Regions from separate parts of the Streptomyces sp. NPDC107498 genome, predicted to be linked through region 2. Evidence: predicted binding sites of a transcription regulator. Region 2 holds the regulator's gene; the other holds the start of a gene.
The links. The regulator HspR, encoded in region 2, represses chaperone genes until heat shock. The targets are predictions, from matches to a motif close to TTGAGNNNNNNNNNCTCAA.
Positions count from the first base shown of each region.

Region 1: a site for HspR is predicted at 5,202-5,220, ahead of lon (endopeptidase La). Genes of this name have one in related genera too.

Region 1 covers NZ_JBVJPE010000003.1:182,241-189,925, reverse strand. The annotation lists gene ACZ66Z_RS06545 (multifunctional oxoglutarate decarboxylase/oxoglutarate dehydrogenase thiamine pyrophosphate-binding subunit/dihydrolipoyllysine-residue succinyltransferase subunit) at 1-742, opposite strand, end outside; gene ACZ66Z_RS06540 (HAMP domain-containing sensor histidine kinase) at 1,074-2,186, opposite strand; gene ACZ66Z_RS06535 (response regulator transcription factor) at 2,183-2,920, opposite strand; gene ACZ66Z_RS06530 (spermidine synthase family protein) at 3,003-3,674, opposite strand; gene ACZ66Z_RS06525 (hypothetical protein) at 3,787-4,317, opposite strand; gene ACZ66Z_RS06520 (GNAT family N-acetyltransferase) at 4,473-5,111, opposite strand; gene lon (endopeptidase La) at 5,243-7,654, shown strand.
Region 2 covers NZ_JBVJPE010000006.1:225,517-233,201, forward strand. The annotation lists gene ACZ66Z_RS13605 (pyridoxamine 5'-phosphate oxidase family protein) at 1-297, shown strand, start outside; gene ACZ66Z_RS13610 ((2Fe-2S)-binding protein) at 432-749, opposite strand; gene ACZ66Z_RS13615 (hypothetical protein) at 757-969, opposite strand; gene ACZ66Z_RS13620 (helix-turn-helix transcriptional regulator) at 1,103-2,083, shown strand; gene ACZ66Z_RS13625 (heat shock protein transcriptional repressor HspR) at 2,164-2,625, opposite strand; gene dnaJ (molecular chaperone DnaJ) at 2,630-3,799, opposite strand; gene grpE (nucleotide exchange factor GrpE) at 3,833-4,510, opposite strand; gene dnaK (molecular chaperone DnaK) at 4,507-6,348, opposite strand; gene ACZ66Z_RS13645 (sugar transferase) at 6,552-7,049, shown strand; gene ACZ66Z_RS13650 (heterodisulfide reductase-related iron-sulfur binding cluster) at 7,157-7,685, shown strand, end outside.

The DNA.
Region 1 (7,685 bases), on a different contig from region 2:
CGATCGCGAGGCCGAAGTTCACGTGCTCCGGCTTGACCAGGGTCGGCTTGCCGTCCTTCTCCGCGAAGGAGTGGTTCATCGACGGCATGGCCTTGATCGCCTGCACCATCGCGTAGCCGATGAGGTGCGTGAAGGAGATCTTCCCGCCCCGGGCGCGCTTCAGGTGGTTGTTGATCACGATCCGGTTGTCGAAGAGCAGCTTCACCGGGACGGCGCGGACGGACGTGGCCGTCGGCACCTCCAGGGAGGCGTTCATGTTCTTCGCGACCGCGGCGGCGGGGCCGCGCAGCGTGATCAGCTCGGGGCCGGCGGGGGCCTCGGCGGGCTCCTTCGGCTTGGCCGCGGCCGGAGCGGCGGCGGGCTTCGCGGCGGCGGGCTGCGCGGCGGCCGGCGCGGGAGCCGCGGCCGGCTTCGTGGGAGCCGGGGCCGCGACCGGAGCGGGCGCGGGGGCCGGAACGGCCGCCGGAGCGGCAGGCGCGGCCTGTGCGGGGCCCGCCTGCTGCGCGGCGGGCGCGCTCTGAGTGGTGGTGGGGGCCGGGGCGGTCGGGGTCTCCGACGCTCCCGGCTTGTAGTCGGCGAAGAAGTCCCACCAGGCACGATCGACCGAATTCGGGTCCTGGAGGTACTGCTGGTAGATCTCGTCGACGAGCCACTCATTGGCACCGAAGGCGGCTGCAGGGTTCTGGCCCTGCCCGTCTTGGTCGGTCGGGGAGCTCGGGGTACTGGGGGACTGAGACGACACGGCGGCAACCGCCCTCTTCCGCTTCACAAGGTGATGGACAGCGGAAATAAAGGCTACGCCTGTCCGGCCAGGAGGTGCAGGCCGGGCAGTCCAACGTTGCGCAAGTCACACTTGACAGCGTGTTTCGACGCCGTGAATGGCGGGAAACAAGCGTGGTTCCGCAGGGGTGAGGGTACGGAGAAGCGCGAGCACGGCCCGGTTCGGCCGCACTCCTGATCGCGTCCCGCTCATGTGGACGCAGGGCTCGCTCACGGAAGCGCACTCCCGCTCACGTGGGCGCAGGTCCCGCTCACGTACACGCAGAACGTGCGCTTCCGGTTCGAACCCTACGTCAATCTCTACGGGGAAGCCTGCCCGGAAGAGTGACTCTGATGCGGCATCCACGTGACGATTCGGCCACTCCGATCCCGCCGCCGTGCAGATCCACCGCCCAGCGGGCGATCGCGAGCCCGAGGCCCGTGCCGCCGTCGCTGCCCGGCCCCTGCCGGTCCTTGGCCGAGCCCCGGTCGAACCGCTCGAAGACCCGGTGCCGCTCCGACTCCGGGATGCCGGGCCCCTCGTCCTCGACCTCCAGCTCCAGCGAGTCCGGATGCGGGCCGCGCCGGGCCCGGACCGTGACCCGGCCGTGCGGCGGGGAGTGCTTCACCGCGTTGTCGATCAGGTTCGCCATCACCTGGTGCAGCCGCTCCGCGTCCGCGTGCGCGACCAGCTCGGGCGGCGACACGTCCAGGTGCAGGTGCACGTCCGTACGGCGGTGCAGTCCCGAGGTGGACGAGAGGCCGCGCTGGGACGCGGCCAGGTTCGCCTCCCGCAGGATGCCCGACAGGTACGGCCAGACCTCGAAACGGCTCGCCCGGAGCGCGACGACACCGTTGTCAAGACGTGACAGGTCGAGCAGCGTCTCCACCAGCCGGCCGAGCCGCTCCGTCTGCTTCAGGGCCGACCGCATGGTCTCCGGATCGGCCTCGGACACCCCGTCCACGACGTTCTCCAGGACGGCCCGCAGCGCGGCGATCGGCGTGCGCAGCTCGTGCGAGACGTTGGCCACCAGCTCCTTGCGGTGCCGGTCGACGGCCTCCAGGTCGTCCGCCATGCGGTTGATCGTCGAGGCGAGGTCGCCCAGCTCGTCCCGCCGGTCCGCGCCCCGCACCCGGCGGCTGAAGTCCCCGCGCGAGATCGACCCGGCCACCGTGTTCATCTCGTCGAGCGGCGCCGTCAGGGACTGCGCCACGAACTGGGTGATCAGCAGGGTCGCGATCATCGCGAAGATCGTGATGTACCGGAACTCGGTGGAGGTGCGGATCGCCACCAGGGCCAGGCAGGAGGTCAGCAGGACCGCCCCGACGACCAGGGCGCCCAGTTTGGTCTTGATCGAGATCACGATCCGGCGGGGCCGGCGCGCTCCCCGTCCCGTGTGCGGCCTCCCGGGCCCCGGCCGGCTCACGGCGCCGGGGTCTCCAGCGCGTAACCGACGCCGTGGACCGTACGGATCCGCTCGGCCCCGATCTTCCGGCGCAGCGCCTTGATGTGGCTGTCCACGGTCCGGGTGCCCGAGGCGTCCGCCCAGTCCCACACCTCCGCGAGCAGCTGCTCGCGGGAGAGGACCGCCCGGGGGGTGCTCGCCAGGCAGACCAGCAGGTCGAACTCGGTCGGGGTCAGGTGCACGTCCTCCGCGCGGACCCGCACCCGGCGCTGCGCGTGGTCGATCTCCAGCTCGCCCAGGCGCAGGATCCCGCTGCGCGGGGTGACCGCCGCGAGCGCGGCCCGCTCCACGCGGCGCAGCAGCACGTGCACCCGGGCGGCCAGCTCGCGCATCGAGAACGGCTTGGTCATGTAGTCGTCCGCGCCGACGCCGAGGCCGACCAGCATGTCGGTCTCGTCGTCGCGGGCGGTCAGCATGAGGACCGGGACGGGGCGCTGGGCCTGGACCCTGCGGCACACCTCCAGGCCGTCGAAACCGGGCAGCATCACGTCCAGGACCATCAGGTCGGGCTGCCAGGCCTCGGCCGCGTCGACGGCGGCGGGACCGTCGGTCGCGGTCTGCACGAGGAAGCCCTCGGCGCGCAGCCGCGCGGAGATCGCCTCCACGATCGTGGCGTCGTCCTCGACCACCAGGACGCGCCGCTGGGCCCCCGGAGTGGCCGCCGCACCGTGGTGAGTGGTGTGTGTCTGCTCCATTGCCCCGCCTCGCGTCGCCGATGTCGGTGCAGCAGCCTAGAGGTACCGGCGGCGTCCCGGCTATCCAGGAGCCGTCCGGGGGCTATCCGGGACGGACGGCGAGGTGGACCGCGTCGGGGACGCCCCGGGCAACGGGGATCTCTTCCGTCCGTACCCCGCTGAATCCGGCATTCCGCAACGACTCTTCGAAATCGCCGGACGGTCGCGCGGACCACACGGCGAGGACCCCGCCGGGGTTCAGCCGGGCCGCGCAGGTCGCCAACCCCTCGGCCGAGTACAGGGATTCGTTGTCCTCGGTGACCGTCCAGTCGGGGCCGTTGTCGATGTCGAGACAGAGGACGTCGTAGGTGTCGGTGGTGGCGCGGAGGTGGTCCACGAGGTCCGTGTGCAGGATCACGGTCCGCGGGTCGGCGAGCGCGGCGCCCGAGATCGCCGCGAGCGGCCCCTGCCGGTGCCAGTCGATGATCGCCTCCTCGCGCTCGGCGACCGCGATCCGGCTCCAGCGGGGGTCGGCGGCGGCGTGGGCCAGGGAGAAGCCGACGCCGAGGCCGCCGACGAGGACGGAGGCGCCGGTGCGGGACTCCTCGGGGAGGGCGGCGAGGGCCGCGTCGACCAGGAGCCGCTCGGAGCGCCCGTCGGAGGTGTCCATCAGGAAGGTGCCGTTGGCGATGATCTCGTAGTGCTCGGCGCGGCGCCGGAGCACCACTTCTCCGTACGGTCCTTCGCGTCGGTCGAGGATGACGGGGCTGTTCATGATCACTCCGTGGTCTCGTGTGCGTCCGGTTCGTCCCGGCCGTCCTCGCGGGGCGCCGGCGGCCGGGACGAACGCATGGCGGGTCCGCGGCCGGTCACCGGCCCGGCCCCGCTCAGGGGTTCGTCGGCGGGCCGCCCCCGGGGAGGGCGGCGAAGACGCGCTGGAGGGCGGGCGGCCGCTCGCCGTCGTCCGCGACGACCAGGTGGTGACGGTACGTCACGTAGTACTGGAAGCCGTCCCGGATCGGGTTGCCCGTCGGGCGCTCGGGGACCAGGGCGAACGCGGGGTCCTCCAGGGCCGCCCGGAGCTCCGCGGCCTCGGCGGGGGTCTGTCTGCCGGTCCGGGGCGGCTTGGTGCCGGAGCTGCTGGTCCAGCCGCCGTCGTAGTGGACGACGAGCTTGTTGCGGACGCCCGCGAAGCCGCCGTTGACGACCACCTCGACGAGGACCTCGCCCGGCTGGGGGTCCGCCGCCGGTGTGCCGGGGTCCGTCGCGGGGCCCGGCACGGCCGGCGCGCTCGCGCTCGACGACCCGCCGGGCTCGGGCGGCGTCCCGGGGCCGCAGCCGCTCGCACCGCCGACCAGGGCCCCCGCCAGCAGCAGGGCCCCGCACCACGTCCCCACGTCCCGTACGCCTCGCACCATGGGACGAGCATGCCCGCTCCGGGGCCCCGCACGCAGCCGGACGCGGCAAGGCGGGCCGGAGGCCGTCGGGGCATCGGGGGCCGTCAGGGGCGCCGGGGAGTGCCGGGGGCGCCGGGAACACCGGGGAGCCAGGGGCGTCGGGGGCATCGGGACCGTCAGGGTTCCGTCCGGACGATTCCGGTGAGCGGCCCCCGGTAGCGCCAGTCCAGGGCGTCGTAGAGCGCGAGGCCGTCCGTGGTCGCGGCGAGCACGCCGGTCTCGGCGCCGGCCTGGGCGGCGGCGGCCTCCAGGGTGCGCACGACGTTCGCGCCCAGGCCCCGGCGCCGGTGCGCGGGGTCGGTCTCGATCTGGTCGGCGACGGCGGTGGAGCCGGTCGGGGCGATCTGGCCGCGCGCGGCGAGGGTGCCGTCGGGGGCGAGGACGCGGACCCGGATGACGCCGTCGTCGACCTCGGTGGTGCGCGCGTAACCCTCGGGCGGGGCGGGGCGGACGCCGGGGTCCAGCCGCTTGACCATCATGAAGCCGGGGTCGTCGGGGACCGTCCATCCGTCGGTGATCCAGGACGCCGCCTCCTCGGGGTCCGCCATCACCTTGAGCCAGCTGTACGGCGTGGTCAGCCGGGCGCAGAGCGCGCCGACGGTGGCCGCGTCGGGAGCGGGCAGGACGTGCCGCACGACGTGCCGGGGCAGCCCGACGTCGATCCGGTGGCCCCAGGGCTCGGCGACGGCGGGCGGGGTGCCCCGGGAGACGGTCCAGCCCGCCACCCAGGCGGAAGTAATGGCTGACATATCCATGCAGGCATTACATCCCCTCTCCATGGGCGCGTGGGGGAGTGATCGCTCAGAGCGAACGGGCGTCCGGGAACATCCCCGGGCTCACAAGCATTGAGTGCACATAGCTCAACTTGACTGCCGAAGGGGAGATCATGGCTTCTGAGTCCATGGCGTCCGTGCCGCTCACTCTGCCTGTGCTGCCGCTCGACGACGAGGTCGTGCTGCCCGGAATGGTGGTGCCGCTGGACCTGTCCGACACCGACGTACGGGCCGCCGTCGAGGCCGCCCGGGCCGCGGCCCGCACCGGCACGGGCAAGCCCCGCGTCCTGCTCGTGCCGCGCGTCGACGGGACCTACGCGGGCACCGGCGTCCTGGGCGTCGTCGAGCAGGTCGGCCGCCTGTCCGACGGCGACCCCGGCGCGCTGATCCGCGGCGTCGGCCGCGTCCGCATCGGCGCCGGGACGACCGGTCCCGGCGCCGCCCTCTGGGTCGAGGGCAGCACCGTCGAGGAGACCCTGCCCGACCCGCTGCCCGGCGCCGTGACCGAACTGGTCAAGGAGTACAAGGCGCTGGCCACCAGCTGGCTCAAGAAGCGCGGCGCCTGGCAGGTCGTCGACCGCGTCCAGCAGATCGACGGCGTCGGCGCCCTCGCCGACAACTCCGGCTACTCGCCCTTCCTCAGCGTCGAGCAGAAGGTCGAACTCCTGGAGACCGCCGACCCGGTCGCCCGCCTCAAGCTCGCCACCGCCCAGCTCCGCGAGCACCTCGCCGAACAGGACGTCGCCGAGACCATCGCCAAGGACGTCCAGGAGGGCGTCGACAAGCAGCAGCGCGAGTTCCTGCTCCGCCGCCAGCTCGAAGCCGTCCGCAAGGAGCTCCGCGACCTCAACGGCGAGTCCGAGGGCGACGAGTCCGACGACTACCGCGCCCGCGTGGAGGCCGCCGACCTGCCCGAGAAGGTGCGCGAGGCCGCCCTCAAGGAGGTCGAGAAGCTGGAGCGGTCCAGCGACCAGTCCCCCGAGGGCTCCTGGATCCGCACCTGGCTCGACACCGTCCTCGAACTGCCGTGGAACGAGCGGACCGAGGACGCGTACGACATCCGGGGCGCCCGCGGGGTCCTGGACGCCGAGCACGCCGGCCTCGACGACGTGAAGGAACGGATCACCGAGTACCTCGCGGTGCGCAAGCGGCGCTCCGACCGCGGCCTCGGCGTGGTCGGCGGGCGTCGCGGCGGAGCCGTCCTCGCCCTCGTCGGCCCGCCCGGCGTCGGCAAGACGTCGATCGCGGAATCGGTGGCCCACGCCATGGGCCGCAAGTTCGTCCGGGTCGCCCTCGGCGGCGTGCGCGACGAGGCGGAGATCCGCGGCCACCGGCGCACGTACGTCGGCGCCCTGCCCGGCCGGATCGTCCGCGCCGTCAAGGAGGCCGGGTCGATGAACCCGGTGGTCCTGCTCGACGAGATCGACAAGGTCGGCTCCGACTTCCGCGGCGACCCCGCGGCGGCGCTCCTCGAAGTCCTCGACCCCGCGCAGAACCACACCTTCCGCGACCACTACCTGGAGGTCGAACTCGACCTCTCCGACGTCGTCTTCCTGGCCACCGCCAACGTCCTCGAAGCCATCCCCGAGGCGCTCCTCGACCGCATGGAACTGGTGCGCCTCGACGGCTACACGGAGGACGAGAAGGTCGTCATCGCCCGTGACCACCTGCTCCCGCGCCAGCTGGAGCGGGCCGGTCTGGAGCCGGGCGAGGTCGTCCTGGAGGAGGCCGCGCTGCGGAAGCTGGCCGGCGAGTACACCCGCGAGGCCGGCGTCCGCACCCTGGAGCGTTCGATCGCCCGGCTGCTCCGCAAGGTCGCGGCCCAGCACGAACTGGGCGACCGCGAGCTGCCGTTCGCGATCGGTCCCGACGGCCTGCGGGAGCTCATCGGACGCCCGCACCACGTGCCGGAGTCGGCCCAGGACCCGGCGGAGCGGCGGACGGCCGTGCCGGGCGTCGCCACCGGGCTCGCCGTGACCGGAGCGGGCGGTGACGTCCTCTTTGTGGAGGCGTCCCTCGCCGACCCGGAGACGGGCGCCGCCGGCCTGACCCTCACCGGTCAGCTGGGCGACGTGATGAAGGAGTCGGCGCAGATCGCGCTCTCCTTCCTCCGCTCGCACGGCGCGGAACTGGAGCTGCCCGTCACCGGCCTGAAGGACCGGGGCGTGCACATCCACTTCCCGGCGGGCGCGGTCCCGAAGGACGGGCCGAGCGCGGGCGTCACGATGACGACCGCCCTCGCCTCGCTGCTCTCCGGCCGGCTGGTCCGCACGGACGTGGCCATGACCGGCGAGGTCTCCCTCACCGGCCGGGTGCTGCCGATCGGCGGCGTGAAGCAGAAGCTCCTCGCCGCGCACCGGGCGGGCATCACGACCGTCGTGATCCCCAAGCGGAACGAGGCCGACCTGGACGACGTCCCGGCCGAGATCCTGGAGAAGCTGGAGGTCCACCCGGTGACGGACGTCCGCCAGGTCCTGGAGATCGCCCTCGCGCCGGCGGCGGTGCCGGTGGAGGTGGCCGCGTAACTCCCCCCGGTGGGCGGGGTGTCCCTCCGGG
Region 2 (7,685 bases):
GCGGTCGGCGTCACGTACGACCCCGAGGGCGGGTACGCGCGCGTGATCACCAACAAGAACAGCCGGAAGGTCGCCAACGTCCTGGCGGCGGGCGCGGACGGCGCGCGGGTCGCGGTCTGCCAGGTCGACAAGGGGCGCTGGGCCACCCTGGAGGGCGTCGCGCACGTCCGCACGGAGGCCGAGACGGTCGCGGACGCCGTCGCCCGCTACGCCGAGCGCTACGGCCGCACGCCGACCCCGAACCCGGACCGGGTCGTCATCGAGATCGCCCTCACCCGGGCGATGGGCCGCGCCTGACCCCACGGACGGGAAGCGGACGGGAAGCGGACGGGAAAAGGGGAAAGCACAGCGGCGCCATCGCGTTTCAGGTCCGCGATGGCGCCGCTGTGTGGGGGAAGTGCCGGAGCGATCTACAACGACGGGGGAATCGCTCAGGCACTGCGGGGGGTGGCGGTGATGGCCTCCGGTTCGAACAGCTGATGGTCCCGCTGATCGAGGTTGACGAAGATCATGCCGTACCGGATGGCACAGCGGATGGGCTGCGGAGCGCCGCGGGGACGGCGCAGACAGCGGTACGCGCGGACGTCTTCGTCCTGCTCACGGGCGACGACGATCGGCTCTCCGAAGAGGGTGACCTTCAGCGAGTCGCCACGGTGGGGGATTGCCGTGGCGAGATCGACGAAGTGCCAGCCGGAGCGATAGGCCGAAGCCATCTCCCGGCGGAACCTGGGGTCATCGGGAACATTCATGTCCCGACTAGCTCCAACCGGGGTCCTGTGCGGGGGCCACGCTCCAGCCCGGGTCATCGAGGAGCGTGGGGGCGGAGAGGTGCCAGCCCGGGTCGAGCTGAGCGGCCTGCACCTCCGCCGTCCCGGAGTGCCAGCCCGGGTCAAGGGCCACTCCCGCGCCCACTGTGGCGGCCGCGATGAAGGCGACTCCGGCCGCCGCACGTATGAGCTTCTTCATCATCACCGAGCAACCTCACTTGAAGGCAACGTCTCTTTTCCAACCCCCGCGAGTAAGACGATGGCTTACTCTCTGCGCCTGCACCACCAAACCCAGGCATCATGTTCCTGAGATGCAGGAGCCTGGGGGTGTACATATGCGGAAACAAGCGGACGAAACAGGTCACCCTCATTCGCACGCCGAACTGTGCGAAGCGGGCTCCGAGCTGTATGCGGCCGCTCTGCGCACCGGGCGAATACCCCGGTCAGAGGCGGTCGAGACGCCCTGCCTCCTCGACCTCTCGCTGCTCCACCCCGACCCCGACGACGCGCAGTGGCTGCGCCCGGTTCCCCCCTCCGCGGCGCTCGCCCAGCTGCTCCAGCCGATCGAACGGGAGATACTCGACCGCCGTCGGCGCACCGTCGCCCTGTCCGACGCGTTCGAGCCGTTCATGGCCATCAGCGCCCACGACTCCCCCACCACGCACGCCATCACCGTCCTCGAGGGCATCGACCGCATCAACTCGACCCTCGACCGCGTCGTGGCCAACTGCCGCCGGGAACTCCTCACCGTCCAGCCGGGCGGCGGGCGGCCCGCCCAGGCCCTCAGCGAGGCCCTCGACCGCGTCTCCCCGCTCCTGGGACGCGGCATCAGCATGCGCACGCTCTACCAGCACACCGCGCGCCACACCGAGCTCACGCTGACCTATCTGGAGCACGTCGGCCCCGAGGTCCAGGTCCGCACCCTCGAAGAGATCATCGACCGGCTGATCATCGTCGACCGCGAGGTCGCCTTCATTCCGGCCCGCAGCGACCGCCAGGTCGCCCTGGAGCTGCGCCACCCCGGCCTGGTCGCCTACCTCGGCGGCGTCTTCGACCAGTTCTGGCAGCTGGCGGTGCCGATACGGGAGGAGATCCCGTACGACATCAAGACCGACGGCATCGGCGGTGTCCAGCGGTCCATCGCCCGGCTCCTCGTCGAGGGGCACGTCGACGAGGCCATCGCCCGCCGGCTCGGGATGAACGTGCGGACCTGCCGGGCGCACATCGCCAAGCTCGCCGCCGCCCTCGGCAGCGGCAGCCGGGCGCAGCTCGGCTATCTGATCGCCCAGTCCGGCATCCTCGAACGGGACGACTGACAACCGTCCCGGACACGGCCGAGGCCCCCTCCACCGGTGGTGGAGGGGGCCTCGGCCGTCACGCCCGTACGAGAGAAGGGCTACTCGCCGCGCTTCGGGCGCCACACCACGAGGGCGCTCGCCTGCTGCACGTCGGTGTACGGCACCAGGTCCCGGCGGTACGAGGCGTGCACCTGGGCCTCGCGCTGGCGCAGCGTCGCCGCCGCGCCCTCGACCGCCGCCGACAGCTCGGACACCCGGGCCTGGAGCGCCGCGACCTGGTTCTCCAGTTCGATGATCCGCTTGATTCCGGCCAGGTTGATGCCCTCGTCCTGCGACAGCTGCTGCACCTGACGGAGCAGCTCGATGTCACGGGCCGAGTAGCGGCGGCCCCGTCCGGCCGTGCGGTCCGGGGAGACCAGGCCCAGGCGGTCGTACTGCCGCAGGGTCTGCGGGTGCAGACCGGAGAGCTGGGCCGCCACCGAGATGACGTACACCGGCGACTCGTCGGTCAGTTCGAACGCCCTGTTGCCCAAACCTGGCTGCCGTCGGCGCCCTTCCACCGGGTCACGCTCCCTTCGCGGCCTGGAACAGCTCGGCCCGCGGGTCCTCGGAGGCGGTCGCCTCCCGGAAGGTCTCCAGGGCCTCTCGTGCCTTGTCGTCCAGCTCCTTGGGCACCGCCACCTCGACCGTCACCAGGAGGTCGCCGCGCGTGCCGTCCTTGCGGACCGCGCCCTTGCCCCGGGCGCGCATGGTCCGGCCGTTCGGGGTGCCCGCGGGCAGCTTGAGGGTGACCGCGGGGCCGCCGAGGGTCGGCACCTTGATCTCGCCGCCGAGCGCCGCCTCCGAGAAGGAGACCGGCACCGTGACGGTGAGGTTGTCGTCCTTGCGGCCGAAGACCGGGTGCTCGTCGACGTGCACGACGACGTACAGGTCGCCGTTCTGCCCGCCGCGCTCGCCCGGCGCCCCCTTGCCGCGGAGACGGATCTTCTGGTTGTCGCTGACGCCCGCCGGGATGCGGACCTGCATGGTGCGGGAGGACTTGGCCCGCCCGCTGCCCTTGCAGACCTCGCAGGGGTTCTCGGCGATGAGGCCGCGGCCCTTGCAGTCCACGCACGGGTCGGTGAGCGAGAAGCCGCCGCCGCTGCCGCGCGAGACCTGCCCGGTGCCGACGCAGGTCGGGCACACCCGGGGCGTGCCGTTCTTGTCGCCGGTGCCCGAGCACGCCGTGCACGGCTGCTGACTGGACATCCGCAGCGGCACGGTCGCGCCCTCGATGGCCTCGGTGAAGCTGAGGGTCACCTCGGACTCGATGTCCTGGCCGCGCCGCGGGTGGGTGCGGCCGGCGCCCCCGCCGCGGTTGAACAGTCCGCCGAAGACGTCACCGATCCCGCCGCCCCCGAAGCCGCCCGCCCCGCCCTGGGCGCCTCCGAAGAGGTCGCCCAGGTCGAAGTTGAACGAGCCGCCGGCGCCCGGGCCGCCGGCCCGGAAGCCGCCGTTCCCGAAGAGGGCGCGGGCGTCGTCGTACTCCTTGCGCTTCTTGGGGTCGCCGAGGACGTCGTTCGCCTCGGAGATCTCCTTGAAGCGCGCCTCGGCGCTCGCGTCGTTCTTGTTGGCGTCCGGATGGTTCTCGCGGGCGAGCTTCCGGTACGCCTTCTTGATCTCGGCCTCGGTGGCGTCCTTGGGGACGCCGAGAACCTTGTAGTAGTCCTTCTCGACGAAGTCCTTCGTACTCATCGACGTCCCTCCTCCCGCGTGCGGGTACGGCTGTTACTCGCTGTCCTGATCGGACGTGTCGGACGTGTCGGGCTTGCCGGCCTTGCCGGCGTCCTCCGACTCCTCCGCCTTCGCCTGCGCGCCCGGCTGGGGCTCGGCGACGGCCACGCGGGCGGGCCGGATGGTCCGCTCGCCGATCCGGTACCCGGGCTGCAGGATCGCCACGCAGGTCGTCTCGGTGACGTCCGGCGCGTACGAGTGCATCAGGGCCTCGTGGATCGTCGGGTCGAAGGGCTCGCCCTCCTTGCCGAACTGCTGCAGACCCATCTTGGCGACGACGGTCTCCAGCGATTCGGCCACCGACTTGAACCCGCCCACGAGCTCGCCGTGGTCCCGGGCCCGGCCGACGTCGTCGAGCACGGGCAGGAGCTCGGACAGGAGGCTCGCGACGGCGATCTCCTTGACCGTGACCCGGTCCCGCTCCACGCGGCGGCGGTAGTTCTGGTACTCGGCCTGGAGCCGCTGGAGGTCCGCGGTGCGCTCGTCGAGCGCGGAGCGCACCTGGTCCAGCTGGGCGGTGAGGCCCGCGGCCTGTGCCGACTTCTGGCTGCTTGCGTCCCCGGCCGGGGCCGTCGCGTCCTCCGCGGACTCGACGGCCTCGGCGGCGTCGTCAGGGGTGGCGCCGGAGGGGACGTCGGGCTTCTCCTCGAAGCCCGGGGTCTCCTCGGTCACGCCTGGCCACCCTTCGGCTTGTCCTCGTCGACGATCTCGGCGTCGACGACGTCGTCGTCCTGCGCCTGGGCCTGACCGGCGTCGCCGCCGGCGGCCTGGGCGGCCTGGGCGTCGGCGTACAGCGCCTGGCCGAGCTTCTGCGAGACGGCCGCGACCTTCTCGGTGGCGGTGCGGATCTCGGCGGTGTCCTCGCCCTTGAGCTTCTCCTTCAGCTCGACGAGCGCGGCCTCGACCTCGGCCTTGACGTCACCGGGGACCTTGTCCTCGTTGTCCTTGAGGAACTTCTCCGTCTGGTAGACGAGCTGCTCGCCCTGGTTGCGGGACTCGGCGGCCTCGCGGCGGCGGTGGTCCTCCTCCGCGTACTGCTCGGCCTCCTGGCGCATCCGGTCGACCTCGTCCTTCGGCAGCGAGGAGCCGCCGGTGACGGTCATCTTCTGCTCCTTGCCCGTGCCCAGGTCCTTCGCGGTCACGTGCATGATGCCGTTGGCGTCGATGTCGAAGGCGACCTCGATCTGCGGGACGCCACGCGGGGCCGGCGGCAGACCGGTCAGCTCGAACATGCCGAGCTTCTTGTTGTACGCCGCGATCTCGCGCTCGCCCTGGTAGACCTGGATCTGCACGGACGGCTGGTTGTCCTCGGCCGTCGTGAAGATCTCGGACCGCTTGGTCGGGATCGTGGTGTTGCGCTCGATGAGCTTGGTCATGATGCCGCCCTTGGTCTCGATGCCGAGGGACAGCGGGGTCACGTCGAGGAGCAGGACGTCCTTGACCTCGCCCTTGAGGACACCGGCCTGGAGCGCGGCGCCGATGGCGACGACCTCGTCCGGGTTGACGCCCTTGTTGGCCTCCTGGCCGCCGGTCAGCTCCTTGACGAGCTCGGCGACGGCCGGCATGCGGGTGGAGCCGCCGACGAGGACGACGTGGTCGATCTCGGAGAGCTGGATGCCCGCGTCCTTGATGACGTTGTGGAACGGCACCTTGCAGCGCTCGAGCAGGTCGGAGGTGAGCTGCTGGAACTGGGCGCGCGTGAGCTTCTCGTCCAGGTGCAGCGGGCCCTCGGCGGAGGCCGTGATGTAGGGCAGGTTGATCGTGGTCTCGGTCGAGGACGAGAGCTCGATCTTCGCCTTCTCGGCGGCCTCGCGGAGGCGCTGGAGGGCCATCTTGTCCTTGGCCAGGTCCACGCCGTGGCCGTTCTGGAACTGCGTCACCAGGTAGTCGACGACGCGCTGGTCCCAGTCGTCACCACCGAGGTGGTTGTCACCGTTGGTGGCCTTCACCTCGACGACGCCGTCGCCGATCTCCAGGAGGGACACGTCGAAGGTGCCGCCACCGAGGTCGAAGACGAGGATCGTCTGGTCGTCCTTGTCGAGGCCGTAGGCCAGGGCGGCCGCGGTCGGCTCGTTGACGATGCGCAGGACGTTGAGGCCCGCGATCTCACCGGCCTCCTTGGTGGCCTGGCGCTCGGAGTCGTTGAAGTACGCCGGGACGGTGATGACCGCGTCGACGACCTTCTCGCCCAGGTACGCCTCGGCGTCGCGCTTGAGCTTCTGCAGGATGAAGGCGCTCATCTGCTGCGGGTTGAAGCTCTTGCCGTCGATGTCGATCTTCCAGTCGGTGCCCATGTGGCGCTTGACCGACCGGATGGTCCTGTCGACGTTGGTGACGGCCTGGCGCTTGGCCACCTCGCCGACGAGCACCTCGCCGTTCTTCGCGAAGGCGACGACGGACGGCGTGGTCCTGGCGCCCTCGGCGTTGGTGATGACGGTGGGCTCGCCGCCTTCCAGAACGCTGACGACGGAGTTAGTCGTGCCCAGGTCGATGCCGACCGCACGTGCCATTTCGATTCCTCCAGCTGACCGACTTGAGTGGAACTGACTCAAGGATGCACGAGGAACCGAAGCACGTCAACAGACCTGAGTCAAGTCGACTCAACTCTTCGTCGGTCGCGGCGCTCAACGGGCGCGTCGTTCCCGCCCTTCGCCCGGGCCGCCGTGAGAGAGTCCGGACATATCCCAGGATGACCGCCGGAGGATGTGACCGCATGACGGCGAAGCGCGTGGTGACGGCGAAGCGCGCCTTCGACGTGGCGGGCGGGACGCTCCTGCTCCTGACCCTCTCGCCGCTGATCGTCGGCACCGCCCTGTCCGTCGCCCTGGGCGGCGGCGGCACGGTGCTGCGCCGCCGGACGGTGGCCGGGCTGGAGGGGCGGCCCTTCACCATGCTGACCTTCCGCACGAAGAGCCCGCTCGCCGCGCTGCCGCTGCTGCTGCACGTCGTCACGGGCCGGATGTCGCTCGTCGGACCGTGCCCGCTGGCCCCGGCCCACCGGGAGTGCGCGGGCGCGGGCGGACGCCGGCTCTCCGTACGCCCCGGCCTCACCGGACCGTGGCAGATCAGCGGTCGCTCGGACCTGCCGTGGGAGGAGCGCGAGCTGCTCGACCTCCACTATGTGGACCACCACTGGCTGGGGATGGATCTGCTGGTCCTTGCGCGTACGCTTCCAGCAGTACGCAGGCGTCGTGCGGCAAGGTTTGCCTGAGCGACACACATCACCGCGAGCGCCGCTACAGCGTGGCGCCGTGACCGGGTAATCTCAGCAGGAACTCAATAAGTTACCGCTTAGTAGGCCCGCCCGAGGAGCCCGTCATGCAACTCGCCGCGATCATCGTGTCGATCGCCATCACGGTGGTGGCCGTCGCGCTGTTCGGCCGCGCCACCGTGCAGATCTACCGCTTCGTGCGGCTCGGTCAGCCGGTCCCGGCCGGCACGCGCACCGGTGACCCCAAGCAGCGCACCATCACGCTGGTCAAGGAATTCCTCGGCCACACGCGCATGAACCGCTGGGGCATCGTCGGCTTCGCGCACTGGTTCGTGGCGGTGGGCTTCTTCTCGCTGCTCCTCACCATCGTGAACGCCTTCGGTCAGCTCTTCGAGGCCGACTGGCTGATCCCGTTCATCGGCGACTGGCTGCCGTACGAGGTCTTCACCGAGTTCCTCGGCCTGATGACGGTCCTGGGCATCGTGACCCTCATCGTCATCCGCCAGCTGAGCAAGCCGACCAAGGCGGGCCGCAAGTCCCGCTTCGCCGGCTCCAAGACCGGCCAGGCGTACTTCGTCGAGGCCGTCATCCTGATCGTCGGCGTCTGCATCATGACGCTCCGCGCCCTCGAGGGCG